Regions from separate parts of the Stenotrophomonas sp. GQ19 genome, predicted to be linked through region 1. Evidence: predicted binding sites of a transcription regulator. Region 1 holds the regulator's gene; the other holds the start of a gene.
The links. The regulator FliA, encoded in region 1, starts transcription of late flagellar genes. The targets are predictions, from matches to a motif close to TAAAGTTTNNCNNNCNNNGGCCGATAA.

Region 1 (15,739 bases):
CGAAACGCATCCCCACGCGCTTCATCTCCACCCCGTTCGGCAGCTTCACCGCCAACTGATTGCACACGATCAACGCGATCTGCAGCGGCCCGCCCTCCGGCATGTCCAGCCGTGCGTCATACCGCTTCTGCAGCGCGAACACATTGCAGTCTACCGGCACCGTCACCGCCAGCCCGCCGCCACTGATGTCCACCACCCGCAGACTCAACGCCTCGCTGCGATCCTCGTTGATCGGGAACAGCAACTGCGGAGAATCCGTGATCGGCGTCTCCAGACGGTACAGCTCCCGACGCTGCAGATGCACCAGCTCGCTCGGGAACGCCACCCGGAACGCCACATGGTGCGTACTGCCCACGCGCTCCAGATGGTCCAGCCGGAAACGGACCATCACCTTGTCCAGCTGCGCGAAGCACAACAGGTGCCCGGCCTCTTCCGCCGCCCGGTTCGCCGGCTCGGACGGACTGCCGTCCAGCAGCAGCATGTCCTCGTCTTCGTCCAGCTCCAGGATCGCCGTCGGGAACGACTGGTCCCGCCCGCCCAGATGCGCGTTGATCAACGAGCGCTGATCGATCAATGCCTGCAGCAGTTGACGGATCTGCCGGGGATTGCGGACCAGGTAACGATCGTCCGCGCCGTCGTCGTGCGCGGCGTGGTCGTCGTCGTGTGCCTCAAAGCTGCCTTCGGACATGGATGCGTGCTGAATAGAGTGGGCGCCGCCGGCGGTTTTACCAGGGCTCTGTCCGTTTATCGGCAGCGGTTCACATTAATGTAGGGCCAATCCGTGTAGATCCGCTCGGTCGCCCCAAACGCACGACACCCCGCCGAAGCGGGGTGCCGTGGACACGCATCACAGGGCAGGGCGGATCAGAACTCCTGCCAGTCCCCTTCATTGGCCAGCACCGGTTCGCGCACCGCAGCACGCCGCACCGGCGCTGCTGCTGCACGCGCACGCGGTGCCGCAACGGCCGGGGCACGGCTGCTCGCCGCCGACACGCTCGCCACCGGGGCCGCCTGGCCGTCCAGCTTGAACAGTGCCACGGCGTCGGTCAGGTGGCCGGCCTGCTCTTCCATCGAACGGGCGGCGGCGGTGGCTTCTTCCACCAGCGCGGCGTTCTGCTGGGTCGTTTCGTCCATCTGGGTGATGGTCTGGTTGACCTGCTCGATGCCCGCCGACTGCTCCTGCGAGGCGGCGGAAATCTCGGCCATGATGTCGGTCACGCGCTGCACCGACGCCACGATTTCACCCATGGTCTCGCCGGCCTGGTTGACCAGCGCCGAGCCTTCGGCAACCTTGCCCACCGACTCGTCGATCAGGCCCTTGATTTCCTTGGCTGCACTGGCCGAGCGCTGGGCCAGGGTGCGCACTTCGGAGGCCACCACGGCAAAGCCGCGGCCCTGTTCGCCCGCACGCGCCGCTTCCACCGCCGCGTTCAGCGCCAGGATGTTGGTCTGGAACGCAATGCCGTCGATCACGGTGATGATGTCGGCGATGCGGCGCGAGGAGGCGTCGATCTCATGCATGGTGCTGACCACGCGGCCGACCACGTCGCCGCCCTGGCTGGCCACACCGTGCGCGCCGATCGCCAGCTGGTTGGCCTGGCGGGCGTGTTCGGCGTTCTGACGCACGGTGGAGGTCAGTTCCTCCATCGAGGCCGCGGTTTCTTCCAGGTTGGCGGCCTGCTGCTCGGTACGGCGCGACAGGTCGTTGTTGCCCGAGGCGATTTCGCCGGCGGCGGTGCTGATGCTGGACGACGCGTGCTGGATGCGGCCCACGATCTGGGTCAGCTGGGCGACGGTGGTGTTGGCGTCGTCGCGCATGCTGGCGAACACGCCGTGGAACTGGCCCTGCATGCGGGCGGTCAGGTCGCCGTTGGCGATCGACTGCAGCAGGTGCGACAGCTGCGACAGGTTGCCGTCGGCCACTTCCATCATCGTGTTGAGGTGCTCGATCATCACCCGGAAATCGTGATCGAAGCGCAGCGCATCGCCACGCTGGGTGAAATCACCGGCCGCGGCGGCCTGGGCCAGCGACTGGATCTGGGTGTTGATGGCCAGCAGGCTGGCCTTGGCGGCGTCCATCGATTCGTGCAGGATCGCGCGGCTGCCGGGCAGGCGGCGGGCATTGGGCGACAGGTCACCGGCGGCGTACTGGTTCAGCACGGCGATGGCGTCCTTGATCGCATCCAGGTGGTCGAACACCACCGTGTTGGTGCCCACGGCCAGCTCACCGTACACGCCCGGGAAGTCGGTGGGCATGCGGTGCGAGATATCCGGGCCGGCATGCATCGCGGCCATCTGCCGGGTTTCTTCGGAATAGCGGCGCAGCATGCTGGTCATTTCGCCGGTGGCGGCCAGCATCTGCCCGGCCTCGTCGGCGCTGGTGGCGCGCGTGGTGACGCTCAGGTCGCCCCGGGCCACCGACTTGATGGCATGCACGGCCTGGCCCAGCGGGCGGGTGATGATGCGCGAGATCATGAAGGCCAGGGCGGCGGCCACCAGCGACAGCAGCACCATGCAGCTGATGATGGCGATCACGCTGGTGCGGTGGGTGGCGTTGGCCGCGGCGATCTTGCTTGCCATCAGGCCGTTGCTGAAGGCACCCAGTGCCTTGAGGTCGTCGAACAGCTGGCGACGGGCCGGGCGCGACTTCTCGTCGGACACCTGGCGGGCCAGCGCCCCATCACCGGCGGCGACGGCGGCGCGCAGTTCGACGTTGGCGGCGAAGTAGGCATCGGTGTCGGCGGACACCTTGGCGAACAGGGCACGCTCGCGCTCACCGGCCGGCAGTGCCGCGTAGGCAGCCAGTTCGTCGCGGACCACCTTGGCGGTGGTCTCCATGCGCTTGTTGTAGTCGGCCACCTTTTCCGGCTGGTCGAACATGCTCACCTGCGCCATTTCGTAGGTGCGGAATTCACCCAGTTGCGAGCGCACTTCGCCCAGATGCTGCACCGACGGAATATCGTTGCTGGCCATCGCGCCCAGTTCGGCGTTGGCGCCATTGAGGCGAACCAGCGCGAAGGCACCGAGGATGACGGTCATCAGGGTGGTGAGGGTGAAGCCCACGGCCAGTTTGCGGGCGATGGGCAGATCGTGGAACCACTTCATGGCAGGAACTCCGGGCAGGGCAGTGGCGCGCAGCCGTGGGGGCGCTGGGCGTGAGGTCGTGGCGAATGCGGGATGGGGCGAGGGGCGCGTGACGAAGAAGTCAACGCTCTCCCGAAATAGCGGCGACGCAACGCCGCAACTTGAGTGTTCGATGTCACATTTTTTCGCGGCATGCAGCCGCGCCTCACAAACCCGCATTGGTTGCATAAGCAAGCAACCGCAAGGCTTTCGATTCGCGGCTCGAGGAGGCGGCTCAGTACGCCAACGTATCGCCGCCGATCAACATCACAGTTTCAAAAAGGGGCGCAAAATGCACAGTCCCGGCCGGAGACAAATCACCCGGTAGTGCCGGCCGCTGGCCGGCAACCAGGAAACCCCCAGCACCCGGTAGTGCCGGCCGCTGGCCGGCAACCAGGAAACCCGCAGCAATCGGTAGTGCCGGCCGCTGGCCGGCAACCCCATGGACCCCAGCCGACAACGCGAGGAGCCGGCCAGCGGCCGGCACTACCGGGATGCAGACGGAGGCCGCGGGCCCCCAAACGAGGAGCCCCCGCTAGTAGCGGGGGCGCGCCGACGGCGGGGGGTGTTGGGTGCTGGTAAGCCGGGGCCCAGGGTTTGCGCAGCAAACCCTGGGGAAATCTTCGCGAATGCGGAGATTTAAGCGGCTTGTGGCATCCGCAGCGACCGCACCAGGCCACCGATATCCACGATCAGCGACACCCGGCCATCGCCCAGGATGGTGGCACCGGACACGCCACTGATGCGGCGGTAGTTGTTCTCGATGTTCTTGACCACCACCTGCTGCTGGCCGATCAGTTCGTCCACTTCCAGCGCGATCTTCTGGCCATCGCCTTCGACCACCACCACCAGTGAGTCGTCCTTGGTGCGCCCGCCGAACCCGTAGTACTCGCTGAGCGAGAGGATCGGCAGGTACTCGCCACGGACGCGCAGCACGCGGCCTTCGCCGGCCATGGTGCGTACGTCTTCGGGCTGCGGCTGCAGGGCTTCAAGCACGTAGGCCAGCGGCAGGATCACCGTTTCACCGGCCACCGCCACGGTCATGCCGTCGAGGATGGCCAGGGTCAGCGGCAGCCGGATCAGCACGCGGGTGCCATTGCCGGCCTTGCTTTCCAGCTGCACTTCGCCACCCAGCGCCTGGATGTTGCGGCGGACCACGTCCATGCCCACGCCACGCCCGGACAGGTCGGTGACCGCGTCGGCGGTGGAGAAGCCCGGCTGGAAGATCAGGTCCCAGACCTGCGCGTCGGTGGGGTTGTCGGGCACGCTCAAGCCGCGCTCGAGGGCCTTGGACAGGATCTTGTCGCGGTTCAGGCCGCGGCCGTCGTCGCTGACTTCGATCACGATGTGGCCGCCCTGGTGCGAGGCCGCCAGGGTGATCGTGCCGGTCTCGTCCTTGCCGGCGTCGCGGCGGACGTCGGGCATTTCCAGGCCGTGGTCGATGGAGTTGCGGACCAGGTGCACGAGCGGATCGGCGATCTTCTCGATCAGGCCCTTGTCCAGCTCGGTGCCTTCGCCGATGGTGCGCAGGCGCACGTGCTTGCCCAACCGCGAGGACAGGTCGCGGACCAGGCGCGGGAAGCGGCGGAACACCGCATCCACCGGCAGCATGCGCACGCCGATGACCGCTTCCTGCAGGTCGCGGGTGTTGCGTTCGAGCAGGTCCAGGCCGGCGAACAGCTGTTCGGCATGCACCGGGTCCAGTGCGTGCGAGACCTGCTTGAGCATGGCCTGGGTGATGACCAGTTCGCCGACCAGGTTGATCAGGGCATCGACCTTTTCCACGGCGACGCGGATCGAGGTTTCTGCTTCATGTGCGGCAGCGGCAGGTGCGGCGGCGGTCGGCGTGGCTGCCGCCGGTGCCGGGGCAGCCGCAGGAGCCGCGGGTGCGCTGGTGGCCAGGCTGGGCGGTGCGGCCGGACGGATGTCCAGTTCGCAGTCGTCCACCACCCAGGCGAAGGTGTCTTCGATCTTGCTGCGCGGCACCTTGCCGACCAGGCCCAGGTCCCACGCCAGGTGAGCTTCAAGCGGGTCGAGCTGGTCGAAGCCGGGCAGGCGGTCCAGCCGCGCGGCCACCTGCAGCGAGCCCAGGTGTTCCAGTTCGCGGATGATGCGCAGCGGGTCGTTGCCACTCATGAACAGCGACGGCGAGGGCACGAAGCCGATCTGCCACGCTTCGGGGGTGTCATCCACCTTGGCCGCCGCGACCGGTGCGGCGGCCGCCGCCTGGCCGGACAGTACCGCTTCCAGGCGTGCCTTGATCGCCGCCACAGCCTGCGGGTCCGCCGGCTGGCCGTGCTCGGCTTCGCGCAGCAGGGCGCGCAGCACGTCCACCGAGGACAACATGGCGTCCACCGCGGTGGCTTCCAGGGCGCGCTTGCCGGCACGCAGTTCGTCCAGCAGGGTTTCCAGCACGTGGGTCAACGCGGCGATCGCGTCGAAGCCGAAGGTGCCGGCGCCGCCCTTGATGGAATGCGCGGCGCGGAACACCGAATTGATGATTTCCGGGTCCTGCTGGCCCGATTCAAGCGCCAGCAGGCCAGCCTCCATTGCATCCAGCCCCTCGCGGCTTTCTTCAAAGAACGTGGCGTGGAAACGTTGCAGATCCATGCTCATGGTGCGTGGGGTCCGGTTGCGAAGGGAGGGAGGGTGGTGCGGTGGGGCGTGCTGGGATCAGCCCAGCACTTTCTGCACGGTGGCGACCAGCTGTTCGGGATTGAACGGCTTGACCAGCCAGCCGGTGGCACCGGCGGCCTTGCCTTCGGACTTCTTGTCGGCGGCCGATTCGGTGGTCAGCATCAACATCGGGGTGAACTTGTAGTCGGGCAGCTGGCGCAGCTCGCGGATCAGCGAGATGCCGTCCATGTTGGGCATGTTGACGTCGGTCACCACCGCGTTGAAGCGCTGGCCCTTGGCCCGGCCCAGTGCGACGGCACCATCTTCGGCCTCTTCGACCGAGAAGCCGGCCGAGGTGAGGGCGAAAGAGACCATCTGGCGCATCGACGCCGAGTCGTCCACCACCAAGATTCGTGCGCTCATGCAGCGTTCTCCACAGATTTCAGGTTGTCATGGGTTGCGTCCAGGCCGAGGGCCTGGGTGAGGCCGAGCAGTCGCGCGGCATCACGGAAGGTGGCAGTGCAACCGTCGAATCCGGTCGGGTGGCCTGCCTGGCGGCGGGCGTCGACGAATGCGCACAGGACCTGCATTGCTGCGGTGTGGATACGGCTTACCTGGCTGGCATCCAGCGTCAGGTCGCCGGCCTGGTCCACCAACGGGGCCAGGCGGGTTTTCAGCTCGGTGCTGGTCTCGATTCCGAGATCACCACCCAGGGCAACAGTGCTCATGTTTGCTCCGGACAAACGGTTCCGAGAGAGATAACGGCCCAAACCCACAAAGCTTTAGGGGCGCGCCGGGGGATCTTCATCGTTCTGTCGGGTGGCGTGGCGGGTAGAGCCACCCCATGGGTGGCTGCCAGGCAACGGCATGGCAAAAAGCGTTTGCCAGGCCGTCACGGCGTCGGGCCGGACGGCAGCCACCCAGGGGGTGGCTCTACCGCTCAGTTCAGCAGTTGCGTGGCGTCCAGCAGGATCATCGGCTGGGCGCTGATGCGGGCCACGCCGCGGAACAGGTCGTTGGAAATCTGGCAGATGCGGGCGGTATCGGGCGGCTCGATCTGCGAGTCGGTGAGATTGGCCACGTCTTCCACGGCCGACACGCGCAGGCCCATGGTTTCACCATCTTCCTCGAGCACCACGATGCGGGTGTTGGCGTCTTCCTGGGCCGGGCCGGCGCCCAGGTGGATGCCCAGGTCCATCACCGGTACCACCTGGCCGCGCAGGTTCATGATGCCGAGCATGGCGTCGGCGGTACCGCGCAATGGCAGCAGCGGCACCGGCAGCACCACTTCCTGCACCTTGAGCAGTTCCAGTGCGTAGGCCTGGGCGCCGCAACGCAGGCGCAGCCAGCGCGAGGTGCGCTCGCTGGCCCGACGGTTCTCGCGCGGGCTGGAGGCCGGATTGCGCGCCTGGGCCTGCAGTTCCTGCCAGCTGCCCGGCCGGGTGTGCGCCGGTGCCGGGGCGGCACTGCGGGCGCTGGGGGCACTCATCGGCATCGGGGGGGGCATGGCGCGGGCGGTGGGTGTCGGGGCGGGGGCGGGAACAGGGCGAGCAGGGGCGACCGGGGCTGCGACGGCCGGCGCATTGTCGTGCAGCACATCGTCGGGAAGGTCGTCCCAGCTGGGCCTGGCCGCGTCCGCGCCGGCAGTCGCAGCGGGGAGCGCCGCGACCGGCGGGCCGAGCGCGGGGTCGTTCATCAGCTCGTCGAGCAGGGCCAGGTTGGCCGGCGCGCCGGGCGAGGTCGGGGTGTCGTGGACGGTCGCGAGGGTGTCGACCGGTGGGCCGAGCGCGGGGTCGTTCATCAGCTCGTCGAGCAGGGCGAGGTTGGCGGGCGCGCCGGGCGAAGTCGGGGTGTCGTGCACGGTCGCGAGAGTTTCGACCGGAGGGCCGAGCGCGGGATCGTTCATCAGCTCGTCGAGCAGGGCCAGGTTGGCCGGCGCGCCCGGGGCGGTGGGGGTGTCGAACTGCGCTGAGGGTGCGGGTGCGGGTGCGTCGTTGTCCGGATCGGTGCCGGCATCGGCCAGCGCGTGGCGGGCGAACTCGGCGCTGATCGCACGGGCCACGCCATCGGCTTCGGCGTCGTCCTGCGCGGCCACCGCGGCGGTCGGCAGGGTCGATACGTCGGCCTGCACCGGTGCCGCCGGCACGGCATCGCCCAGCAATTGTTCCAGGTAGTCGTCGAGCACGCCGGCGGTGTTCATGCCGCGCGCTCCATCTGCAGTGCGTCGTCGGCCATGATCCATTCCAGAGCACGGCGGTACGCCGCCAGGCCACGGCCGGGGTAGTCGTCGGACTGCGCCGGAATGGTCAGGCTGGCGGCATTGCAGATGCGGGTGTCGACCGGAATCGCGTCTTCCCAGACGCGGTGGCCGTGCGTGTCCTGCATCAGCTTGACGGTTTCGTTGCCGGCGCGGGTGCGGCGGTCGAACAGGGTCGGCAGGATCGACATCGGCAGCGGGCGACGGCGCGAGCGTTCGACCATCTCGCCGGTCCGCACCATGCCGTCCAGGCCGTGCAGGGCCAGCGGTTCGGCCTGGGTCGGAATGATCAGGCGGTCGGCGGCGGCCAACGCATTGATCATCAGCAGGCCCAGCGTGGGCGCGCAGTCCAGCAGGATGTAGTCGTGCTGGCCCTGGTGGCGGGCAAAGGCGTTCTGCAGGGCCAGGCCGAGCCCGGGCTGGTTGGCGCTTCGCCGTTCCAGGGTGGCCAGCGCGGCCTGCGCGCACACGTAATCCAGGCCGGGAATATCGCTGTGGCGGCTGAGCGAGGACAGCTCGGCCGGCGGCGCGCCGAACAGTTCCAGCACGCCCTGCGGCGGCGGGTCCAGCGGCACGCCGAAGGCGCGGGTCAGCGACGAATGCGGATCAAGATCGATCAGCAGCACACGGTGGCCCAGGGTGGCCAGGCCACGGCCCAGGGCCAGGCTCGTGGTGGTCTTGCCCACGCCGCCCTTCTGATTGGCGATTGCCCAGATGCGCATTCGGTTCACTCCTTCATTGCAGGGGAGACGGCGGCGCCCACACGGCTGCCGGCCGGCACCGGTGGCAACTGCACCGGTGCGATGGGGGTTACGGAGGGGGTCTTGCCGGGCGTGGCCGGGTCCGATTCGGCGGTCAACTGCGGCCCGATCGGATCCACGCCCTGGGCGGTGTCGGCCAGGATGATCACCATCACGCGCCGGTTGCGGTTGCGCCCTTCGGCGCTGGCATTGTCTTCGCGCGGGCGGAACTGACCGTAGCCGACCATCGCCAGCCGCGACGGCTGCAGGCCCTGGTCGGCGAACAGGTGGACCACGCTGGCCGCGCGCCCGGCCGAGAGTTCCCAGTTGGAGGGGAACAACGGCGTGGCGATCGGAATGTTGTCGGTGTGGCCTTCCACGCGGACGCCGTTGGGCGCCTCGCGCAGCACCTGGGCCAGCTTGGACAGGGTGTCGCGTGCGTGCACGTCCAGCGTGGCCGAGCCGGTGGGGAACAGGATGTCACTGTTGATCTCCACCTCGATCCACAGCTCGGTACGACGCACGGTGATCATGCCGCGCTCGATCAGCGGCGCCAGCGTGGCGGTGAGGCGGTCGGCGATGGTGTTGAGCTGGCGCTCGGCGCGTTGCAGCTGTTCCTGGTTGCGCACCGAGACCGGCATGCGCATCTGCGAGGCCATCGCCGGCAGCAGGGTGGGGTCGTTGGACGGGGCCGGCGCGGCCGGGCCGACGCGGTTGCCGGCCTTGATCACCGACGGGCTGTCCCAGCCGCCGCCCTGCACCTGCTGGTTGCCCACCTGCACCGGGTTGATGGTGCGCGGCGCGCCGCCAAAGGCGGTGGTCAGCGCATCGGCCATCACCCGGTACTTGCCTTCGTTGAGCGAGGAGATGGCGTACATCACCACGAAGAAGGCGAGCAGCAGCGTCATGAGGTCGGCATAGGGAATGGCCCAGGCCTCATGGTTGGCATGCTCTTCGTGATGCTTGCGACGGGCCATGTCAGTGCAGGAACCCGGAGAGGTTGGTTTCGATGTTGCGCGGGTTTTCGCCCTGCGCGATCGAGATCAGGCCTTCGATGATCATTTCGCGGTCGCGGCTGTTGTGGTGGATCACGCTCTTCAGCTTGGCCGACACCGGCAGGAACAGCAGGTTGGCCGAGGCGATGCCGTAGATGGTGGCGGTGAACGCCGCGGCGATGCCGTGGCCGAGCTTGCTCGGGTCGGCCAGGTTCTTCATCACCGCGATCAGGCCCAGCACCGCGCCGATGATGCCCAGGGTGGGGGCGTAGATGCCCATGCCCTCGAACACCTTGGACGCGGCCAGGTCCTGGTGCTCCTGACTGCTCAGTTCGATTTCCATCATGTGGCGGATGGTTTCCGGCTCCACGCCATCCACCAGCAGTTGCAGGCCCTTGCGCAGGAACGGGTCGTTCTGTGCGTCCACCTGGGCTTCCAGGCCGAGCAGGCCCTGGCGGCGGGCGATGTTGCTCCATTCCACGATCTGCTTGATCAGCTCGTGGCGGTCGCTGCTGGGCGGCAGGATGACCCAGCGCACAATCTTGAAGGCGTGCTTGAACACCGCCGGCGAGGTGTGCAGCAGGATGGAGGCGATGGTGCCGACGATCACGATCACGAAGGCGGCCGGCGACCACAGTGACGCCAGGCCGGCTCCCTTGAGGATGCTGCCGCCGACCAGTGAGGCCAGGGCGAGGAAAAGTCCGATGAGGCTGAGTCTGTCCATGGGTCCGTTATCGGCGTATGTGAATGGGACTTGAGATGCCGAAGGAATCCGGTGGGGCGGCGGTCACAGTTTTGGAGGAAGCAGCCGGGCAGAGCCCGGCTCTACAAAGCGGTTAGCGGAGGCCGTCCACGTCCAGGATCAGCGACATGCGGCCGTCGCCGATCAGGGTGGCACCGGCGTAGCCGCGCAGGCCGCGCAGTGCCTTGGGCAGGGGTTTGATCACCACTTCCTCGCGGCCCCGCACCTGGTCCACCACCAGCCCGAAGCGGGCTTCGCCGGCCTGCAGCACCACGATGGTGAGCAGCGACGAGGCGGCCGGTGCGACGGCCAGCCAATGGCGCAGGTCCACCAGCGGCAGCGTGTGCGACTTGCGGTCGAGCACGGCGCGGCCGTCGAACCAGCCCAGCGAGGTGTTTGGCGCGTGCAGCACTTCCATCACGCGGGCCAGGGGCAGGGCATAGACGTCTTCGCCGGCCTGCACCAGCAGGGTGGGCAGGATCGCCAGGGTGAGCGGGACGCGGATCATGAAGCGGCTGCCACGGCCCAGCTCGGACTGGATCTGGATCTGGCCGCTGAGCTCGCGGATGCGCGACTGCACCACGTCCATGCCGACGCCACGGCCGGAAATGTCGGTGACTTCCTGCTTGGTCGAGAAGCCCGGCAGGAACACCAGGTGCAGGCATTCCTCGCTGGTCAGGCGGGCCGCCGCTTCCGGATCGATCAGGCCCTTTTCGCGCGCCTTCTGGCGCAGCCGTTCGGGATCGATGCCGGCGCCGTCGTCCTGCACTTCAATGCTGACGTAGTCGCCTTCCTGCTGCGCCGACAGCCGCACGTGGCCGCTGCGCGGCTTGCCCTGGGCTTCACGCAGGTCGGGGGTTTCCACGCCGTGGTCGATGGCGTTGCGCACCAGGTGCACCAGCGGGTCGGCCAGGGCCTCGACCAGGTTGCGGTCGAGCTCGGTTTCAGCGCCGACCAGCTCCAGTTCCACTTCCTTCTTCAGGTTGCGCGCCACGTCGCGGGCGACCTTGGGGAAGCGCGAGAACACCTTGCCCACCGGCTGCATGCGGGTGCGCATCACCGCCGACTGCAGGCGCGCGGTGGCGATGTCCAGGGTGGAGACGGCGCGGTCGAGTTCTTCGTCGTGCAGGCGCGCACGCAGCGTCTTGAGGCGGTTGCGTGACAGCACCAGTTCGCCGATCAGGTTGACGATGGCGTCCAGGCGCTTGGTGTCCACGCGCACCGTGTGCTCGGCCTCGGCCACCGGCTTGTTGGCAGCCGGCTTGGCCGGCGGTGCGGCCGGTGCGCGCGGTGGCGGGGCGGCCGCGACTGCGGGCTTGGCGCCGGGCACGGCGCCGCCGTGCAGCTGGTCGAGCAGGGCTTCAAATTCGTCTTCGCCGATCAGGCCGTCGTCTGCCTTCCTGGCCACCGCTGCCGGGGCGGCGCCGCCGTGCAGGGTGTCGAGCAGTGCTTCGAACTCGTCTTCGCTGATCAGTTCGCCGGTGGCCGGCGTAACGGCAGCGGCCGGGGTGGCCGGGCCGTTGACGTCGAACTGTGCGATCAGTTCCGGCGGCGCGTAGCCCGGCTCGGTACCGGCCGAGACCGAATCCAGCATCGACTGCAGGTAATCCAGCGATTGCTGGGCGGCGTCGAAGTGGTGGGCCTGCAGGGTGGCCTTGCCGGAGCGGGCCATGCCCAGGGTTTCCTCGGCGGCATGGCACAACTCGACCATGGCCTGGATGCCGAGGAAGCCGGCACCGCCCTTGAGCGTGTGGAAGCCACGGAACACCGCATTGAGCTGGTCACTGTCCTGGGGCGACTGCTCCAGCGACACCAGCTGTTCGCCAAGGCGGTCCAGGATTTCCTGGGCCTCGAGGATGAAATCGGCGGCAATATCGTCTGGAACAGCGCTCATGGTGTTACAGCCCCAAATCCGAAAGCAGGTCGTCAGCATCCACCTGTGAAACCTGGTGACGGTCCAGGCCACTCACGGCCGGGCCGGCCAGGCCGTTGTCACGCTTGTGCGCGGTGTCGTCCTGCGGCGGCAGGCCGAGTGCGCCAAACCCTTCATGCACGCGACGCACGATCCCCACCACGCGGCGGATGATCTGCCCGGTGAGGTCCTGGTAGCTCTGGGTAAGGGCGATCTCGGTGAGGTTGTGGCGGATCCGGTCCAGCTGCTGGTCCTGGTCGGCGGTGAGGCCGTTGGCACGCAGCTGTTCGGTCAGCGCCCGGCATTCCTCGGCCAGGTCCAGGGTGCGGTGGGTGGCCTGTTCGGTCATCGTCACCACGTGGTCCAGGCGCGCGCAGGCATCGTCCAGCTCGCCGGCTTCGCTGGGCAGGCTGGGCAGTTCGCCCAGGGCCTGGCCAAGTTCGCGGGCGAGCCGGTTCAGGCCGGCCATCATCGGCTGGGTACGCAAGGCAGCCAGCGCGTCGATTTCCCGGCGCCAGCCGGCTTCATCGCCGCTTTCCAGCGCAGCCAGGGCGTCCTGCAGGCGCTGGACCAGCGCGGATTTGTCGCGAAGGGTTTCCATCAGGCGCTCGCTGCCAGGCGTTCGAAGATCTTGCCGAGCTTTTCTTCCAGGGTCTGCGCGGTGAACGGCTTGATGATGTAGCCGTTGACGCCGCACTGGGCCGCTTCGATGATCTGTTCGCGCTTGGCTTCGGCGGTCACCATCAGCACCGGCAGGGTCTTCAGCTTGGCGTCGGCGCGGATCGCCTTGAGCAGGTCGATGCCGGTCATCACCGGCATGTTCCAGTCGGTGACCACGAAATCGAACGGCTGGCTCTGCAGCAGCGACAGCGCGGCATGCCCGTCCTCGGCTTCGGCCGTATTGGTGAAGCCCAGATCGCCCAGCAGGTTCTTGACGATACGACGCATGGTCGAGAAATCGTCGACGATCAGGATACGCATGTTCTTGTTCAAAGCACTTTCCTCGGTATCAAGTGTTCGCGAGGCCGGCGTCGGCCGCCTCGAAGATCTTCAATCGGCCCCGCAGGCGCAGCACGGCCTGGCCGTGGATCTGGCACACGCGTGACTCGCTGACGCCCAGCACGGCGCCGATCTCTTTCAGGTTCAGTTCCTGCTCGTAGTACAGCGACAGCACCAGCTGTTCGCGTTCGGGCAGCAGGCCGATCGCATTGCCCAGTTCGCGGCCGAATTCGCCACGCTCCAGCACCTGCTGCGGGGTCGGGCCACCCTGGGCGACGGTGTCCAGCTCGCCCTGGTCCTCGATCCGCGATTCCAGGCTCAGCACCTGGCCGCGTGCGGCGTCTTCCATCAGGCGCAGGTAGTCCGGCAGCGGCATGTCCATGGCGGCGGCCACTTCGGTGGCGCTGGCGGCACGGCCGGTGCTCTGCTCCAGGCGGCGGATGGTGGACGCGGCGTCGCGGGCGCGGCGGTGCACCGAACGCGGTACCCAGTCGCCCCGGCGGATCTCGTCGATCATCGAGCCGCGGATGCGGATCGAGGCATAGGTTTCGAACGAGGCGCCCTGGTCGGCGTCGTAGCTGCGCGAGGCTTCGATCAGGCCCATCATGCCGGCCTGGATCAGGTCATCCACTTCCACGCTGGCCGGCAGGCGCGCGGCCAGGTGGTGGGCGATGCGGCGCACCAGGTCCGAATGCTGGGCAATGCATTCGTTGGCGGCGGTGCGTTGCACCTCTTTGTATTGTGCGGCGCCTTTCATGCGGTCACCCCGCGTTGCTTGAGGATGCGTTCCAGGAAGAATTCGACCCCACCACGCGGCTCGGTCGGGGCCTGCCAGCGGGCGGTGCGGCGGGCGATTTCGGTGATCGCCTGGGCGGCCGGGCTGGACGGGTAGGCCTTGACCACCGGCTGCTGGCGCTGCACCGACAGGCGCAGCCAGTCATCCTGCGGCACGCAGCCGAGGTAGTTCAGCGACACATCGGCCAGGAACTTCTCGCAGACCCGGGTCAGCTTTTCGTACAGCACGCGGCCCTCGTTGGGGTCGCGCACCATGTTGGCCACCACCTGGATGCGGTCCACGCCGCGTTCCCGCGAGAGCACCTTGATCAGGGCATAGGCGTCGGTGATCGAGGCCGGCTCGTCGCAGACCACCACCACGGTGTCCTGGGCGGCCTGGCAGAAGGTCAGCACGCCGTCGGTGATGCCGGCGGCGGTGTCCACCACCATGAAGTCCAGCTCGCGCTCCAGTTCGGAGAACACGTTGACCAGGCCCACGTGCTCGGCCGGCTGCAGTTCGGCCATGTGCCGGCGACCCGATGCGGCCGGGACCACCAGCACGCCACCGGGGCCTTCCATGATCACTTCATCCAGGGTGCAGCGCCCGGCGACCAGGTCGGCCAGGGTCAGCTTGGGCTGCAGGCCCAGGATCACATCGATGTTGGCCAGGCCCAGGTCGGCGTCCAGCAGCAGCGTGCGCTTGCCCATGTCGGCGAGCGCCACGGCCAGGTTGGCCGACACGTTGGTTTTGCCCACGCCGCCCTTGCCGCCGGTGACGGCGATGGTGCGCACAGGGCCCAGCGGCTGGCTGCGGGTGGCAGACAACGGGAAGGTCTTGGTCAGCTTGGCGTACTCACGCGACGGCATGGTTCAACTCCGGGTTGCAGGGCATATCGGCCGCGCGGCGCAAATCTTCAAGGCGAAGTACAAGATTGGCGGCACTGGCCCGGTGCAGGTCTTCGGGAACGTCCTGGCCATCGGTGACCCAGGTGATCGGCAGGCGGTGGTCCACGGCCACCGACAGGGCGGTGCCGAAGCGGCCGGTTTCGTCCAGCTTGCTCAGCACCACGCCCTGCGGGTTGGCGGCACTGAAGCGGCGGACCACCTCGTCCATGTCGCCGAAACTGGTGTTGGCCGGCAGCACCAGCAGGGTGCGGATCTGCTCGGCGGCGCGCAGCCACTGCAGCTGGGCGGCAAGGGCACGGTCGCGCGGGCCCAGCCCGGCGGTGTCGATCAGCACCAGCTTGTAGTCCTGCAGGCGCTCAAGGAGCTGGTTCAGGTCGCTGCCGCTGTTGGCTTCGTGCACCGCGATGCCGAGCTGGCGGCCGAAGCCGTACAGCTGCTCGCGGGCGCCGATGCGGCCGGTATCGGTGGTGACCAGGGCCACGTCGCGGGCGGCATGCTTCTCGGCGAAGCGCGAGGCCAGCTTGGCGATGGTGGTGGTCTTGCCGGCACCGGTCGGGCCGACCAGGGCGATCACGCCGCCGGACTCGAGCGGGTCAACCGGGGCGATCGGCAGCTTGCGCGACAGCAGGCCCAGCATCAGCCCGCGGCCACGGTGGGCTTCGGTGTCCAGCGGGA
Region 2 (15,739 bases), on a different contig from region 1:
GAGCCCAAGCGCATCTACCGCCAGTACAAGGAAGTGGTCGTCAATGACGGCGAAGCCTTGCCGCTGGACGTGTGCTTCGTGCTGCGCGACGGCACCGACGTGACCCTGGTGACCTGGGGCGCGCAGGTGAAGGAAGCGCTGGAAGCGGCCGACAAGCTGGCCGGCGAAGGCATCAGTGCCGAAGTGATCGACGTGGCAACGCTGCGTCCGCTCGACTTTGCCACCATCGCCGAATCGGTGGCCAAGACCGGCCGTTGCGTGATCGTGCAGGAGGCGCCGAAGACGGCCGGCTTCGGTGCGGAAATCGCCGCGCGCCTGGCCGAGGAATCGCTGTACGACCTGCTGGCACCGGTCGAGCGCGTCACCGGCTATGACACCCACATTCCGTTGTTCCGCCTGGAAATGAAGTACCTGCCGAGCGTGGACCGGATCGTCAGCGCGGCCAAACGCGCCATTGCGGCAGGCTGACGTGCGGGCCCGCCTCCTAGGCCCGTACCGCAGCCAGTACCCCAACCCGCTCCGGTTCCGCACCGGCCAGATCGTCGAACTGGGTGTTCGTGACGAGGAATGGCCGGCGTTTGCCTGGGTACGCACCGATGACGGGCGTGCCGGCTGGGCACCGGTGGCGTGGTTGCAGTTGCTGGACGAAGGTCGCGCAGAAGCCCTGCGCGACTATGACGCCCGCGAACTGGATGTGGACAGCGGTGAACTGGTCAAACTGCATCATGAACACGGTGGTTGGTGGTGGTCCGAGCGCGCGAACGGCGCGACGGGCTGGCTGCCGGCCCGCGATCTCGAACTGCTGGAAGAGAACTGCACATGAGTGAGAACAAGAATTTCCACCTGCCCGACCTCGGCGAAGGCCTGCCGGACGCCACGATCGTGGAGTGGTTCGTCAAGGTAGGCGACGTGATCGCGCTCGACGCGCCGCTGGTGTCCATGGAGACCGCCAAGGCCGTGGTCGAAGTGCCCTCGCCGTTCTCCGGCAAGGTGCTGGCGCTGGCCGGCGGTGAAGGCGACATCATTCCCACCGGCAGCGTGCTGGCCCAGTTCGAACTGGACCCGAACATGCCGCAGCGCGCCGATGGCCAGGACACCGGCCACAGCCACGGGCACGCCGCGCCGTCGCCCACCCCCAGCACCGGCCAGACCGCGGCCGCGCAGCCGGACAGGGTGGTGGCGTCGGACAACGGGGGCGAGATTGCCAAGCCCGGCGCCGAGCGCGATGACGCCGGCACCGTGGTTGGCGCCATGCAGAGCTCCAATGCCGTGCACGCCGAACAGGCCGTCGCCGTGGGCGGGGTCAAGGCCGTGCCGGCCGTGCGCGCCACCGCGCGCAAGCTGGGCGTGGACCTTACCCGGGTGCGTGCCACCGGCACCGATGGCGCGGTAACCATGGCCGACGTCAAGCAGGCCGCCGCCGATGGCAGCGCCAAGGTCGGCGCTGCGCCGGCACGCGCCGCCGTGGCCGCTCCGGCTGCAGCTGCACCGGCACCGGTGGCGCGCGCCGCCGAATCGCGTACGCCGCTGTCGGCCGCCGGTCGCCCGATGCGCACCCAGCCGCCGGGCGTGGTGGCCAAGGGCCAGCCGGAACCGCTCAAGGGCGTGCGCCGCAACATGGCGCGGGTCATGGCCGATGCGCACAGCAAGGTCGTGCCGACCACGCTCAACGACGACGCCGACATCCACGCCTGGGTGCCGGGCAACGACGTCACCGCGCGCCTGGTGCGCTCGATCGTGGTGGCCTGCCAGAAGGTGCCGGCCCTGAACGCGTGGTTCGACGGCGATGCGCTCACCCGCACGCTGCACAACCAGGTGGACATCGGCATCGCGGTGGACACCGACGACGGCCTGTTCGTGCCCGCCCTGCGCAACGCCGACATGCTCGACGCACGTGGCATCCGCGAGGGCGTGAACCGCCTGCGCGAGCAGGTGGAATCGCGCTCGATCGCCGCGTCCGAGCTGAGCGGCTACACCATCTCGCTGTCCAACTTCGGCATGTTCGCCGGCCGCTACGCGACCCCGGTCGTGGTGCCGCCGTGCGTGGCCATCGTCGGTGCCGGCCGTGCCCGCCACCAGATGACCCCGGTGATGGGCGGCGTGGAAGCGCACAAGGTGATCCCGCTGTCGGTCACCTTCGACCACCGCGCGGCTACCGGCGGTGAAGCTGCGCGTTTCCTGCGGGCCATGCTGGATGATCTGGCGCTGGCCAGCTGATCTACGTGGGCGGGTAGCGGCCGACCGTTGGTCGGCGGGCAATGACGGATACGACAACGGCCACCGCAAGGTGGCCGTTGTTGTTTCCGCACCCGGTAGTGCCGGCCGCTGGCCGGCTCCTCCGGATACCGTGCAGCCGACCAACGGTCGGCTCTACCTCCGGTTGGGTTTCCTGCAGCCGACCAACGGTCGGCTCTACCCTGCCAGGTCTGCTGCGCCTACGATCTGGACGCCCGGGCGCGGGGCCAGCGCCGCCTCCACCATGGCCGCGGCGATGTTCACCGCCGGGTTGATCCGCCAGGCGCGTGGCAGCACCGGGCCGAGCGCGCCCAGCACCACGCTGGCCAGGTGCTCGCCGGTGCGGCGTTCGCTGCGTTCGCCGCCGATCAGGCCGGGGCGTACCAGCGTCAGCGAGCGGTAGCCCAGCCCGCGCAGGTCCTGTTCCAGCCGGCCCTTGACCTGGTTGTAGAAGATCCGCGACTGCGGGTCGGCGCCCATCGCCGAATTCAGCACGAACGCGTGCGCGCCGTGGGCCTGGGCCAGGGTGGCCACCTGCAGCGGGTAGTCGTGGTCGATCCGGGAGAACACCGCGCGGCTGCCGGCCTGCTTGATGGTGCTGCCCAGCGCGCAGATCACCGCATCCACCGCCCACCAGGGTGCGTCCACCGGCAGCCGCTCGAAGTCGACCACCGGGTTGTGCAGGGCCGGGTCGGCATGCGCCAGCGGCCGCCGGGTGGGCGCCACCACCGCATCGCAACGCGGGTCATCCAGCAGCTGCTGCAGCACCTGCCCGCCCACCAGCCCGGTTGCCCCCACCAGCATCACCTTCATCGCACGCTCCCACCGTCAGATTGCCTACCATCGTGGCACAGCTGCCGTGCCCCTCCCGCGTTCAAGCCGGCCTGCACCGCGCCGATACTGTTCCAACCTCTTCCACCCGCCCGGCTGCCCCGCCGGTGACCCGCCAAGGATCCGCGCATGACCGACCCGCACGACGCTCCCCCCAGCCCCGGCACCGCCGTGGGCCGGCTGCTGTCGCGGCGCCAGGTGGAGAGCCGGGTGATCGACACGGCCAGCGTGGACGCGCCCGGCCCCAAGGGCGGCACCAGCGCCATGCTGCAGCGCCTGTTCGCCGGCATCGACAGCCCCGAACCGCTGCTGGCGGCCTTCGCCAACGGCATGTCCACCCTGCCCGGCGAACTGGGCGACATGGGCCTGCGCCTGCAGTCGGCCCAGCGCAGTGCCGACTGGGTCAGCTACGGCCGCGCGATGCGCCAGCTGATCGACAAGTACATCCGCACCATCGAGCAGGACAGCCCCGACGGCCAGCCCGACAGCCTGCGCCTGCGCGAGCTGCTGCGGCACACGCTGGGCGTGACCGTGGCCAGCCTGCTGCAGAACATGCCCGAGCTGCGGGAGGAGCCGGCGCAGATCGCCGCCGACCTGCGCCACTGGCACCCCGGCCAGCCGCTGCAACCGATCGAACTGCGCCTGCGCGAGCTGACCCACCAGATCGGCGTGCGCAGCGATGGCTGGCAGGAACAGCAGGAACTGCTGCTGAGCCTGTTCGACCTGCTGCTGGACAACATCGGCGAGCTGCTCGATGACAGCAGCTGGCTGCATGGGCAGGTGCATGCGGTGCGCCAGCTGATCAGCGGCCCGCTGGACCGCGACTCGGTCGACCAGGCGCGCGCCAACCTGCGCGAAGTGATCTACAAGCAGGGCCTGCTCAAACAGGGCATCGTCGAATCCAAGGCGGCCATGAAGGGCCTGATGGGCGGCTTCATCGAGCGCCTCGACGGCATGGCCGTGAGCACCGGCGAGTACCACGACCGGATCAGCAGTTATGCGCTGGCCCTGAAGGAAGCGCGCAGCATCGCCGACCTCAGCCAGCTGCTGCAGGGCGTGCTGCAGGACACCGGCCGCGTGCAGGAGCAGGCACTGCAGGCGCGCGACCACCTGGGCAATGCACGCCGCGAAGTGGAACAGGCCGAGCAACGCATCGCCGAGCTGGAGCAGGAACTGCGCGATGTGTCCGGGCTGGTCCGCACCGACCCGCTGACCGGGGCGCTCAACCGCCGCGGCTTCGACGAACTGGTCGACCGCGAGCTGGCACGGGCGGGCCGCCATGGCCACCCGCTGGCCCTGGCGCTGATCGACCTGGACGACTTCCACCAGACCAACACCGCCCACGGCCATGCCGGCGGCGATGCCGTGCTGCGCCACCTGGTGGCGGTCTGCCAGCTGCACCTGCGCAGCACCGATGCGATCGCCCGCATCGGCGGCGATGAGTTCGTGCTGCTGCTGCCCGAAACACCGGCCGCCGACAGCATGTCCACCCTGCTGCGGCTGCAGCGCTCGCTGGCCCAGCGCCCCCTGCAGCTGGACGACACGCGGGTGCCGGTGCACTTCAGCGCCGGGGTGGCGCAATGGCACGCCGGCGAACCGGTGGATGGCCTGCTGCGGCGCGCCGATGCGGCCCTGTATGCGGCCAAGCGGGTCGGCAAGAACCGCGTGCAGGCGGCCGACGCGCCCCGGTGACCGGCATGCCCGCCGAGGCGCTGTGATAACGGCCGCCTCCGTGCGAATCACCCTGGTATGGACATGAACACCCCTGCCGCCCACGACCCGCGCCTGCGCTTCGCCGCGTTGCTGGACCAGCACCGCGGCATCGTGCTGAAGATCGCACGCGGCTACTGCGCGCACCAGGAAGACCGGCTCGACCTGATCCAGGACATCAGCGTGCAGGCCTGGGATGCATTCGACAGCTTCGACCCGGCACGCGCCCGCTTTTCCACCTGGCTGTACCGGGTCGCGCTCAACGTGGCCATCTCGCAGGTGCGCCGGCAGCAACTGCGCCAGCGCCATCACGCCGCGCTGGATGAAGACACCTTGCCGGTGGACGAGGGTGCACCGGCCGAACAGCAGCACGCCGTACAGCAGCTGGAGGGTGCGATCCGCGCGCTTCCGCCGCTGGACCGCGCATTGATGCTGCTGCACCTGGACGATCACGACCACCGCCAGATCGCCGACATTCTCGGCATCAGCACCGCCAACGTGTCCACCCGCCTGCACCGCCTGCGCCAGCAGCTGCGCGCGCGCTTCGACCCCACCGCCTGAGGCCACCGTCATGCATACCGATCCACTCAAGCAGCTGTGGCACCAGGCCGGCGGCGATGCCGACGACAGCGAGGCCACCGCCGCTTTGAACAGCTGGCGCCGCCACCGGCAGTACGCCGCGCAACGCCAGTTGTCGGCGTTCAGTGCACTGCAGGTGGTGCAGCTGCTGTTCTGGCTGGGGCTGTCGATGTATTGCGGCAGCGTGTGGTGGCAGCAGCCACCGCTGGCGGTGATGCTCAGCGCCGTGGCGCTGCACGTCTACTGCGTGGCGGTGATCATCGTCAGCGCGGCCCGGTTGCACCTGCGCGGGCAACTGCAGCCCGACCAGCCGGTGCTGCAGCAGTCCCGGCAACTGGCGGTGTTGCGCATGCAGACCGCCGCCAGCGAACTGCTGCTCGGGCTGCCCTGGTGCTGGCTGTGGCTGGCGGTGCCGGTGCTGGTGGCGTGGCAGGCGTGGGGCATCGACCTGTCCGCCTTCGCCGCACGCGCGTTGCTGATCTCGCTGGTGGCCGGGGCGGCGCTGATGACCGCCCTGCTGCTCCTGGCCCGGCGCTGGCAGCGGCAGGCCCCGGCGTCACCCCGCCTGCAGCGCGCGATCGATGCCTTGTCCGGGCGTCGCCTGGCCCGCGCACGCGCCGAGCTGGAGGCGCTGCGCGACTGGAACGGCGGCTGACAGACCGCGCGCCTGTCAGTGCGCCGCTTTCTTGCCGCGCAGCTTCTGGAACCCCATCACCGCGGCCAGCACGATCGCACCGGCGATCACGCCGACCACCATGTTGCCCAGCGCGTTGATCAGCCAGCCCCACTGGCCTTCGCCACCCAGGCCGACCACGGCGTGGTGCAGCGCCGGCACGTTGTGCACCAGGATGCCGCCACCCACCAGGAACATCGCCGCGGTGCCGGCCACCGACAGGAACTTCATCAACCAGGGCGCGGCGATCAGCAGGCCACGGCCGAATGCGGCCAGCCCCGCGCCCTTGCGCGACAGGTACAAGCCCAGGTCATCCAGCTTCACGATGCCGGCCACCAGCCCGTAGACGAACACCGTCATGGCCAGCGCGATCACCACCAGCGCGGTGACCTGGTTGAGGAACGGGGCGGCCGAGACCACCCCCAGCGACAAGACGATGATCTCGGCCGACAGGATGAAGTCAGTGCGCACCGCGCCTTTCACCTTTTCGCCTTCCCAGGCCACCATGTCGACCTTCTCGTCGGCCAGCGCCTTGACCCGTTCGGCCTTGTGCTGTTCGTCCTCCTGCTTGGAATGCAGGAAGCGGTGCGCCAGCTTTTCAACGCCCTCGTAGCACAGGAACGCGCCGCCGATCATCATCAGCGGCACCACGATCGGCACCGGGTAACCCTTGCCGCGCAGCCAGGCTTCCAGCGCGCTGATCGCCAGCGCGGCCGGCACCAGGATCGCCTTGTTCACCAGCGAGCCCTTGGCCACCGCCCACACCACCGGCAGCTCGCGGTTGGCATTGACCCCGGTAACCTGCTGCGCGTTCAGCGCCAGGTCGTCGCCCAGCACGCCGGCGGTTTTCTTGGCCGCGACCTTGGTCAGGACCGACACGTCGTCCAACAGCGTGGCAATGTCATCGAGCAACGCAAACAGGCTGGCACCGGCCATGGCAATCCAATAGATCAAGCGGGAAGCGTGGATTCTGCCCGATCCTGGCCCGTTCGCGGTAGATGCCTGCGGATTCACCGCCCCACTACCTCCCCGCCCGCACACTGCCGAGGACACCCGTCCTGGAGCCCTGCTTGAATACCACGCCCGTCGCCCCTGGCTCGCCATCGCTGGTAAAAGGCATGAACCGCCGCAGCCAGATCCTGCGCCTGCTGCTGCGTTACCGGAACTCCGGGGTGTTTTCGGGCATGAACCTGGACGCCCGCGCGGTGCACGACATCCCGCCGGAGGGCAATCCGGAGCAGTTCGTCACCGACCTGGAATCGCTCGGCCCCACCTTCGTCAAACTGGGGCAGATGCTGTCCACCCGCCCGGACATGGTGCCGGTGGAATTTGCCACCGCGCTGGAACGCATGCAGGAAAAGGTGGCCCCGATTCCGGTCGAGCGCATTGTACAGATCATCGAGCAGGAGCTGGGCGCGTCGGTGTCCAAGCTGTTTGCCAGCTTCGACCCGGTGCCGCTGGGGTGCGCCTCCATTGCGCAGGTCCACCGCGCGCAGCTGCATGATGGCCGCGAGGTGGCGGTAAAGGTGCAGAAGCCGGAAGTGGCCGCGCAGCTGCGCTCGGACCTGGAGGTGCTGCGCAGTTTCGCGCTGGCCGCCGACCATCTCACCCAGGTGGGCCGCCGGGTACGCCTGCGCGACTGGCTCAACGAGTTCGCCAAGACCTTGATGCAGGAGCTGGACTACCAGGCAGAGGCAGAAAACCTGCAGCGCTTCGGCCAGCACCTCAAGCCGTTCAAGCCGCTGTGGGTGCCGCAGCCGATCTGGGACTACTGCAGCCACCGCGTGCTCACCATGGAGCTGGCCAACGGCGTGCGGGTGGACATGATTCCCGATGTGCGCCGCACCGAAGAACCGATGGCACCGCTGGCCGCCGCGTTGATCCGCGGCTACATCGACCAGATCTTCGTGCATGGCGAAATCCATGCCGACCCGCACCCGGGCAACCTGCGCGTCACCCCGCAGGGTCGCCTGGCGATCTTCGACCTGGGCATGGTCGCGCACATGCCACCGCGCCTGCGCGAGCGCCTGCTCAAGCTGCTGTTCGCCGCCGTGGACGGGCGTGGCGAGGAAGTGGCCGATGAGATCATCGGCATCAGTACCCGGCTGGAATCGTTCGACGAAGAACGCTACCTGCGCGAAACCGGGCAGATGATTGCACGCTATGCCGCCAACACCAGTTTCTCCGAAGGCCGCGTGGTGCTCGACCTGGTCCGCATCGCCACTGCCAGCGGGCTGCGCACGCCGCCGGAACTGAGCCTGCTCGGCAAGGCGCTGTTGAACCTGGAAACGGTATGCCGGCTGCTGTCGCCCGACCTGGACACCCGCCGCATCGTGGAGAAACAGCTGCAGCACGTGATGCGTGCGCGCCTGAAGAAATCGCTGTCGGCGGCCAACCTGGCCAGCGAAGCCATGGAGATACAGCAGCTGCTGCGCGAAGGGCCGCGCAAGATGTCCGACATCCTTGCCCTGCTGGCCGAGAACCGCCTGCAGATGAAAGTGACCGGGCTGGAAGAATCGCGGCTGATGGAAAACCTGCAGAAGATCGCCAACCGCGTGTCGGCCGGCATTGTTACCGCCGCGTTGATTCTTGCCGCAGCGATGATGATGAAAGTGGATACCGGCTGGCACCTGTTCGGGTATCCGGCCATCGCATTCACCTTGATGCTGATCGGCGTGGCATTAGGCCTTGGCATCATCCTCAGCGCGCTGATCTTTGATCGCCGTGCGCGTTCGAAGGAAGAGCGCGGCCATCGATGATGCCGCGCTGCATCGCATTTCTTCACGTGTGTTTTACACCTGGAAACACGATGCGTTGTAGCGCATCTTCAGCATCCTGAAACAAACATTTCAGTCAGGTTCGTGCATGCATGATCGGGTCATCGGCTTGTCATGCAGATGTGGTTGGACAGCCGGTCGGATGGGAAATACGTCGTCATGGCGTCCATCACCAACTGTCTCCACTACCGATACCGCCGATGCTCTGGATCCTGCTGCTGACTCTGTTGCTGCTCTCCTGGTTGCTGCTCGCCTCGCGCAAGTGGATATGGTGGAAGGCCAGCCTGATGTCCGTGCTGCTGGTATTGCTGAGTACGTGGTGGTTGATCAACAAGCTGTCCGGCGATGGGCTCAACGCGGCCACGCTGTATCACCTGGGCGCCGACATGGAAGGCGCGGGCGTAGCGGACTTCAAGGGCTACATCGCCGCCTACATCGCGCTGTTGCTGGTCTCGCTGCTGCCCTTGGCGGCCGCACGCATGCAGCGCTGGCGCCGCATCGAACACGGCAAGGCGGTGTTCGGTGGTTTCGTCGCGATGTGGCTGGTGGCCATTGCGGTCAGCCCGCTGTACAGCGACGGCCTGCGCCTGTACCAGCAGATGCGCCCGGTGGACTACACCGTGATCGCACCCGAGTACACCATTCCGCAACAGGCGCTGGCCAAGCCGCGCAACATCGTGTGGATCTACGGCGAAAGCCTGGAGCGCACCTACCTCGATGAAACCACCTTCCCGGGCCTGATGCCCAACCTCAACCGGCTGGCGGGCCAGGCGCTGGATGTGCGCGGGCTGGTCTCGGCCGAAGGCGGCGGCTGGACGATCGCCGGGCTGGTGTCGTCGATGTGCGGCGTGCCGCTGACCACCGCCAAGGACGATGAGAACAGCATGGGCCGCATGGGCAGCTTCCTGCCCGAAGCGGTGTGCCTGGGCGACTACCTCAAGCAGCAGGGCTACACCAACCACTACCTGGGCGGCGCCAACGGGCAGTTCGCGGGCAAGGGCCAGTTCCTGGCCACGCACGGCTACGACGCGGTGGACGACCTGGCCTGGTTCAAGACGCAGAAGGTGGCGCGCTCGCACTTCTCCACCTGGGGCGTGCACGACGACGTGCTGCTGGACAAGGCCTATGACCGCTTCGAGCAGCTGTCCAAGGCCGGCCAGCCGTTCATGCTGACCACGCTCACCATGGACACCCACCATCCGGCCGGGCACCTGCCGGTGGCCTGCAAGCGCACCCGCTACCAGAGCGAGTACGGCAACATCGGCCTGCTCAACGCCCTCAAGTGCACCGATGGCCTGATCTCGAAATTGGTCGATCGCATCCAGGCCAGCCCGTATGGGCAGGACACCCTGATCGTCATCGCCTCCGATCACCTGGCCATGCCCAACGACCTCAGCCATGTGCTGGCCAAGCAGAAGCGCGAGAACCTGCTGCTGTTCCTGGGCAAGGACATCGCCCCGCGCCAGTTGGCCACCACCGCCGGCTCCACGCTGGATTCCGGCGCCACGCTGCTCAGCCTGATCGACCCGGCCATCAAGGCGATCGGCTTCGGCCGCTCGCTGCTGGATCCCGAACGCACCGACAGTGCCAGCGCTGCGGCGCTGCGTGACAACGGTAAGGACTACCCGCGTTATCTGGCCTTCTCGCGTTCGCTGTGGCTGGGCGACAAGACCCGCCAGCTGCGCATCGATGACGACAACCAGGTGGTGATCGGCCTGCAGCATGTGCAGCCGCCGGTGCTGCTGGAATACGACAAGCAGTTCGACTTGAAGTCGGTGTACCTGGAAAACACGTCCAAGCAGTTCGATGACGCCGACCCGGCCAACACCCTGGCCTACGTGGACCGCTGCACGGCGTTCGAGGATGGCTCGGCCGATGGCGACTGGTGCGCGATGCTGGTCAACCGTGACAAAGGCATCAAGCTATACCGCGACGATGCGCTGCGCACCGGCTTTGCAGTGGATGGCCCGCTGGAACCGTTCAACGGCCCGCGCCCGAGCATCCGCCAGGCGCACATGATTACCCAGAAAGGCCGCCGCACCCGCGCCGGCCAGTACATGCTGCAGTTCGTGGCCAAGCAGTCGCCTGATCGCGGTTTCTGGATCGAAGCGGTGTCCTCGCAGCGCAAGGTGGTGGTGGCCCAGCAGTGGGTGCAGCCCGATGCCGAAGGCCGCATCAGCGTGCCGTTCGGCCTGGACCACGAAGTAGACGACCTGGAGATCCGCGCGTGGTTGAACCACGCCGAGAAGCTGGCCGTGGACAATTTCGCGCTGGTGCCCTCGCGCCGCGGCAACCGCGGGTAAAACCCCGGTAGATGCCGACCGTTGGTCGGCATGCCGTCGCATCGTCAGGTGTTCGTACCGACCAACGGTCGGTACCTACCTACTCCTGCGGCGCTGCCGGATCGCGGACCAGATGGATATCGGTCGGCGAGGACAGCGCGATATGCGCCGCCGCGAACTTCTGCAGCATCGTGAAGTACAGGTCGCTGCGCACGCCATACACCGCGCGCGGGCCGGACACGTAGGCGAAGCTGTTGATCGCTACCTGGCCGTTGGCGATCGAATCAATGAATACCGACGGTGCCGGCTCGGCCAGCACGCCCACGTGTTCGCTGTAGCAGTCCAGCAGGATCTGCCGCACCGCCGCCACGTCGGTGCTCAGCGGCACCGCGAACTGGATCTGGATGCGCCCCTGCGCATTGCCCATCGTCATGTTGCGGATGGTCTTGGTGATCAGCTCGGAGTTCGGCACGATCAGGGTGGATTTGTCGCCCACCTGAATCTCGGTGGAGCGCACGCTGATCCGCTTGATGTCCCCTTCCTGGTCGCCCAGCTTCACCCAGTCGCCGATCTTCACCGGGCGCTCGGCCAGCAGGATCAGGCCGGACACGAAGTTCTGGGTGATCGCCTGCAGGCCGAAGCCGATACCCACCGACAGCGCACTGACCACCAGCGCCAGCTTTTCAAAGCCGATGCCCAGCGCGGTCAGCCCCCACAGCACCGCCGCGATGATGCCCAGGTAACGGGTGACGGTGCTGATCGAGTTGCGCGCCCCGGCATCCAGGTCGGTCTTGGGCAGGTAGGTGTTGGTCAACCAGTTCTGGAAGGCCTGCATCACCGCCCACACCACCAGGAAGGCCAGCACCGCATACAGCACGCTGCTGGGCTTGAGGGTGGTGGTGCCGATGGTCAGCCCGTTGGACAGCGAGTCCATGGCGCTGAAGAACGTATTGAGGTTGCCGAACGGCGCGGTCAACGCCAGCACCGCCAGCAGGATCACGCCGATGCGCAGCACCGCCGACAGCAGCACGCCGGCCTGTTCCACCTTGGCATCGTTGAGCCCGGTGGTCAGCACGATGCTCTTGCCTACCCGGCTGGTAGGCGACAGCAGCCACAGCGACAGGTCGTCGGCGAACTTGAGCAGCAACGAGGCGGCCAGCAGCACCACCGCGCCCCACACCAGCTGCTGGGCCACGAACAGCGCCAGGTTGAGATAGCCCAGCAGCGTGGCGATCACCGCCGCGGCCACCACCACGTGCCCGGCCAGCCGCGCCAGCACGATCCAGCCACTCTTGCGCACCGGCGCCTTGGGCTGCTTGGCCCCGGCGTCCACCTGCGCGTCCAGCTTGGCCTGCGCCTCGTCGGTCTGGCGACGGTGCAGGCGCGCCAGCGACACCAGGATGGCCACGATCAGCGCCATGTAGGTGATCGCGATCAGGCCGTCCACCGCCACCGTGGTGATCTCACTGGTGCGCGAGGCGCGGTTGATCTCCACCAGCAGGATGCTCAGGAAGGTCAGCCCGGCCGCGCCCCAGGCGTATTTGCGCAGCCGCCATGCCGCACTGTCATCCAGGCTCAGCAGGCGCCAGGACGGCCGCTTGGGTACCAGCAGGCAGGCGCTGAGCGCGGTGATGAAGGCCGCCACGAACGTGGCCACCTGGAAGTGCAGCGCCAGCTGCTCCAACCGCGGCGGGATCGCCCCGATGGAGTCCAGCGCAGCCACCAGCACCACCGCCGCGAACCCCGGCAGCAACGTGCCCACCGCCAGCAACCACACCGCCAGCCCGGACCGGCGCAGGCGGCCGTCGGGTGCGCGCTCGGAGGCGGCATAGCGGCGGCCAACGGCGCGCAGCCACAGCCGCAGCGGGAAGAACATCAGCAGCGCCAGCGCCAGCCCGGTCAGCGGCGCGCCCCAGCCGTGTTCGGCAATCGCCTTGCGTGCCGCGGTCTCGCCCAGGCGGTACAGCACCACCAGCCGCGAATAGTCGGCCGGCACGTGCACCGCGAACTGCTTCCACAACGAGGGCGACAGCGGCGAGTTGACCTTGCGCGCCAGGTCCTCGCTGAACTGGGTGACGCGCATCTTCTCGATATCCGCGCCCACCTGCTTGGCGTCGCCGGCCAGCAGCTTGGCCCGTGCAATGGCCGAAGCCAGGTCGCTGCGCTGCTGGTTCAGCGCCTTGCGCTGGGCGGTGATGTCGCGCGCCTCGGTGGTGCCTTCGGCCACCTCGCCCAACTGGGCCACGCGGGCGTCCACCTGCTCCAGCTGCGGTTGCAGGGCGTTGCGCGCCGCATCGGCGTCGCGCTGTACGGCCAAGGCGCGGTCGGACAGGGTCTTGAGCGTATCGGGGGTATCGGCACTGTCGAGGGCGGCCTGAATCTGCTTCAGGTCCTTGCCGGCCTGCGCCAGCTGGACGATCGGATCATCGGCAGCGGCATCGTCGCCCTGCGCCAGCGCCAGGGGCGCCACGCTGAGCCAGGCGCAGAGCATCAACCAGGCCAGCGGCCGCAGGAAGGAACGGAATGAACGGGAAGACAAGCCGGCGCACCACAGGATTCGCGCGGACCACCGCGCCTGCGCGAACTATAAACCGGGCTTCGTTCACGCCGGGTATGCGCGCCCGGCATGCCGCCGTCAGTACTTCAGGCGCAGCTCTTCCACCTGCGGCCGCAGGCTGGCATACCAGTCCTGGAATTCCTCTTCGCTGATCTCATCGGGCGCATACACGGCCACCTCGTCCCAGGCGTGGTCGGTCGGCAGCGGTTGGCGTGGGCCGGCGCGCAGCGAGTACGCCACGCCCTCGTGGTCCACCACGTCCTCGGCCGCCTCCCAGCGCGCGCGGGCAAAGTCGGTCGGGCTCTTGAGCAGGATCACGTGGTACATCGGCACCTCCATCGCAGTGAAAACAGGCAGGCTTCGCCCGCCCACAGAATAGCGCCGCCTGCCGCGCCGGTGCATCACGCACGGGCAACGCAACGTTCTCCACGCCGCGCCTGCGCCGGCTTCACCTACCCGTGGCGGTGGGCGCGGCATGGTGGCTGCACCTTCTCTTCGCGCGCCCCATGAACACACACGCCGACCTCAAGACCGTTCCGGACCTCAAGCTGCCGCGCTACCTGGGCACCTGGTATGAAATCGCCCGCCTGCCGATGAAGCACGAACCGGAGGGGTGCACCGATGTGTCGGCCCATTACAGCCTGAAGGAAAACGGCCACGTGGCCGTGCTCAACCGCTGCCGCATGGACGGGGAGATCGAAGAAGCCGAAGGCGAAGCCTGCCCGGTGGACAACGACAGCGCGCGGCTGGAAGTCAGCTTCCTGCCCAAGGGCCTGCGCTGGATTCCCTTCACCAAGGGCGACTACTGGGTGATCCAGGTGGCGCCGGACTACAGCGTCGCACTGGTCGGCAGCCCGGATCGCAAGTACCTGTGGCTGCTGTCGCGCACCCCCACCCTGGATACCACCGTGCAGGATCACTACCTGGCCCAGGCCCGTCAGCAGGGCTTTGATCTGGGGCCGCTGATCCAGACGCCGCATACCGGCCACCCCACCGCCTGAGCCCCGCATGGACCTGAAAAGTGGTTACCCGTTCTGGGCGGTGCGCAACGGGTTGATGCACGCCTTCCCGCCCCTGCGCGACGACCTGCAGTGCGATGTACTGGTGGTGGGCGGCGGGATCACCGGCGCGCTGATCGCCAACGAACTGTGCGCCCACGGCCACGATGTGGCGTTGATCGAACAACGGGACATCGGCTGGGGCAGCACCGCCGCCAGCACCGCGCTGCTGCAGTACGAGATCGACACCCACCTGATCGACCTGGCCCGGCAGTACGGCGAAACCGCCGCCGTACAGGCCTACCAGGCCTGTGCCGACGCGATTCCCGGGTTGCGCGAGGTCGCCCGCGGGCTCAAGGGGGTGGATTGCCATCCCATGCACAGCCTGTACTACGCCAGCAAACGCCGGCACCGCGCGGTGCTGCAGGAAGAATTCGCACTGCGCCAGCGGCATGGCTTTGACGTGCGCTGGCTGGACCGTGATGCGGTACAGGACGAATTCGGCGTGGACGCGCCGGGCGCCATCCTCAGCGGGCTGGCCGCCCGCGTGGACCCGTACTGCCTGACCTACCGGCTGCTGGCGCGGTTGCAGAAGAACGGCTGCCAGGTGCACGACCGCACCACCCTGGCCACATTGGTGCCCACCGCACGCGGGGTAACCGCCACCACCGCCGAGGGCGTGCGCATCCGCTGTGGGCACGTGGTGATGGCCGCCGGCTACGCCAACCAGCACTGGCTGAAGCCCTCGGTGGCGCGCAACCGCAGCAGCTACGCCTTCATCACCGACCCGATCCCGGCCGACCTGCTGGGGCCACTGGCCCAGACCATGGTCTGGGAGTCCGCGCGGCCCTACCTGTACATGCGCAGCACCGGCGACCAGCGCCTGCTGATCGGCGGTGAGGACGATGCGGTGGACATTCCGGCCCGGCGCGACCGGCGCGTGGACGCCAAGGCCGCGCGCCTGCTGAAGAAGGTAGGCCGGCTGTTCCCGCACCTGCCGCTGCAGCCGGCCTTCTCCTGGGCCGGCACCTTTGCCGAGACCGCCGACGGCCTGCCCTTCTTCGGTCCCCACCCGCAATGGGGGCCGCGGGTCCTGT

Region 2: a site for FliA is predicted at 3,110-3,136, ahead of AC6CHL_RS11195 (GGDEF domain-containing protein). Genes of this name have one in related genera too.

The regions. Positions count from the first base shown of each region.
Region 1 covers NZ_JCAXES010000001.1:266,859-282,597, forward strand. The annotation lists gene AC6CHL_RS01110 (flagellar brake protein) at 1-688, opposite strand, end outside; gene AC6CHL_RS01115 (methyl-accepting chemotaxis protein) at 865-3,105, opposite strand; gene AC6CHL_RS01120 (chemotaxis protein CheA) at 3,763-5,739, opposite strand; gene AC6CHL_RS01125 (response regulator) at 5,797-6,162, opposite strand; gene AC6CHL_RS01130 (STAS domain-containing protein) at 6,159-6,467, opposite strand; gene AC6CHL_RS01135 (chemotaxis protein CheW) at 6,680-7,939, opposite strand; gene AC6CHL_RS01140 (ParA family protein) at 7,936-8,718, opposite strand; gene motD (flagellar motor protein MotD) at 8,724-9,713, opposite strand; gene AC6CHL_RS01150 (flagellar motor protein) at 9,715-10,455, opposite strand; gene AC6CHL_RS01155 (chemotaxis protein CheA) at 10,568-12,367, opposite strand; gene AC6CHL_RS01160 (protein phosphatase CheZ) at 12,372-12,986, opposite strand; gene cheY (chemotaxis response regulator CheY) at 12,986-13,378, opposite strand; gene AC6CHL_RS01170 (RNA polymerase sigma factor FliA) at 13,395-14,141, opposite strand; gene AC6CHL_RS01175 (MinD/ParA family ATP-binding protein) at 14,138-15,025, opposite strand; gene flhF (flagellar biosynthesis GTPase FlhF) at 15,012-15,739, opposite strand, start outside.
Region 2 covers NZ_JCAXES010000005.1:5,614-21,352, forward strand. The annotation lists gene AC6CHL_RS11175 (alpha-ketoacid dehydrogenase subunit beta) at 1-468, shown strand, start outside; gene AC6CHL_RS11180 (SH3 domain-containing protein) at 470-823, shown strand; gene AC6CHL_RS11185 (dihydrolipoamide acetyltransferase family protein) at 820-2,217, shown strand; gene AC6CHL_RS11190 (Rossmann-fold NAD(P)-binding domain-containing protein) at 2,413-3,048, opposite strand; gene AC6CHL_RS11195 (GGDEF domain-containing protein) at 3,196-4,758, shown strand; gene AC6CHL_RS11200 (RNA polymerase sigma factor) at 4,816-5,337, shown strand; gene AC6CHL_RS11205 (hypothetical protein) at 5,348-6,010, shown strand; gene AC6CHL_RS11210 (DUF808 domain-containing protein) at 6,026-6,964, opposite strand; gene AC6CHL_RS11215 (ABC1 kinase family protein) at 7,147-8,787, shown strand; gene AC6CHL_RS11220 (phosphoglycerol transferase I) at 9,006-11,108, shown strand; gene AC6CHL_RS11225 (DUF3772 domain-containing protein) at 11,188-13,578, opposite strand; gene AC6CHL_RS11230 (hypothetical protein) at 13,723-13,971, opposite strand; gene AC6CHL_RS11235 (lipocalin family protein) at 14,151-14,645, shown strand; gene AC6CHL_RS11240 (NAD(P)/FAD-dependent oxidoreductase) at 14,653-15,739, shown strand, end outside.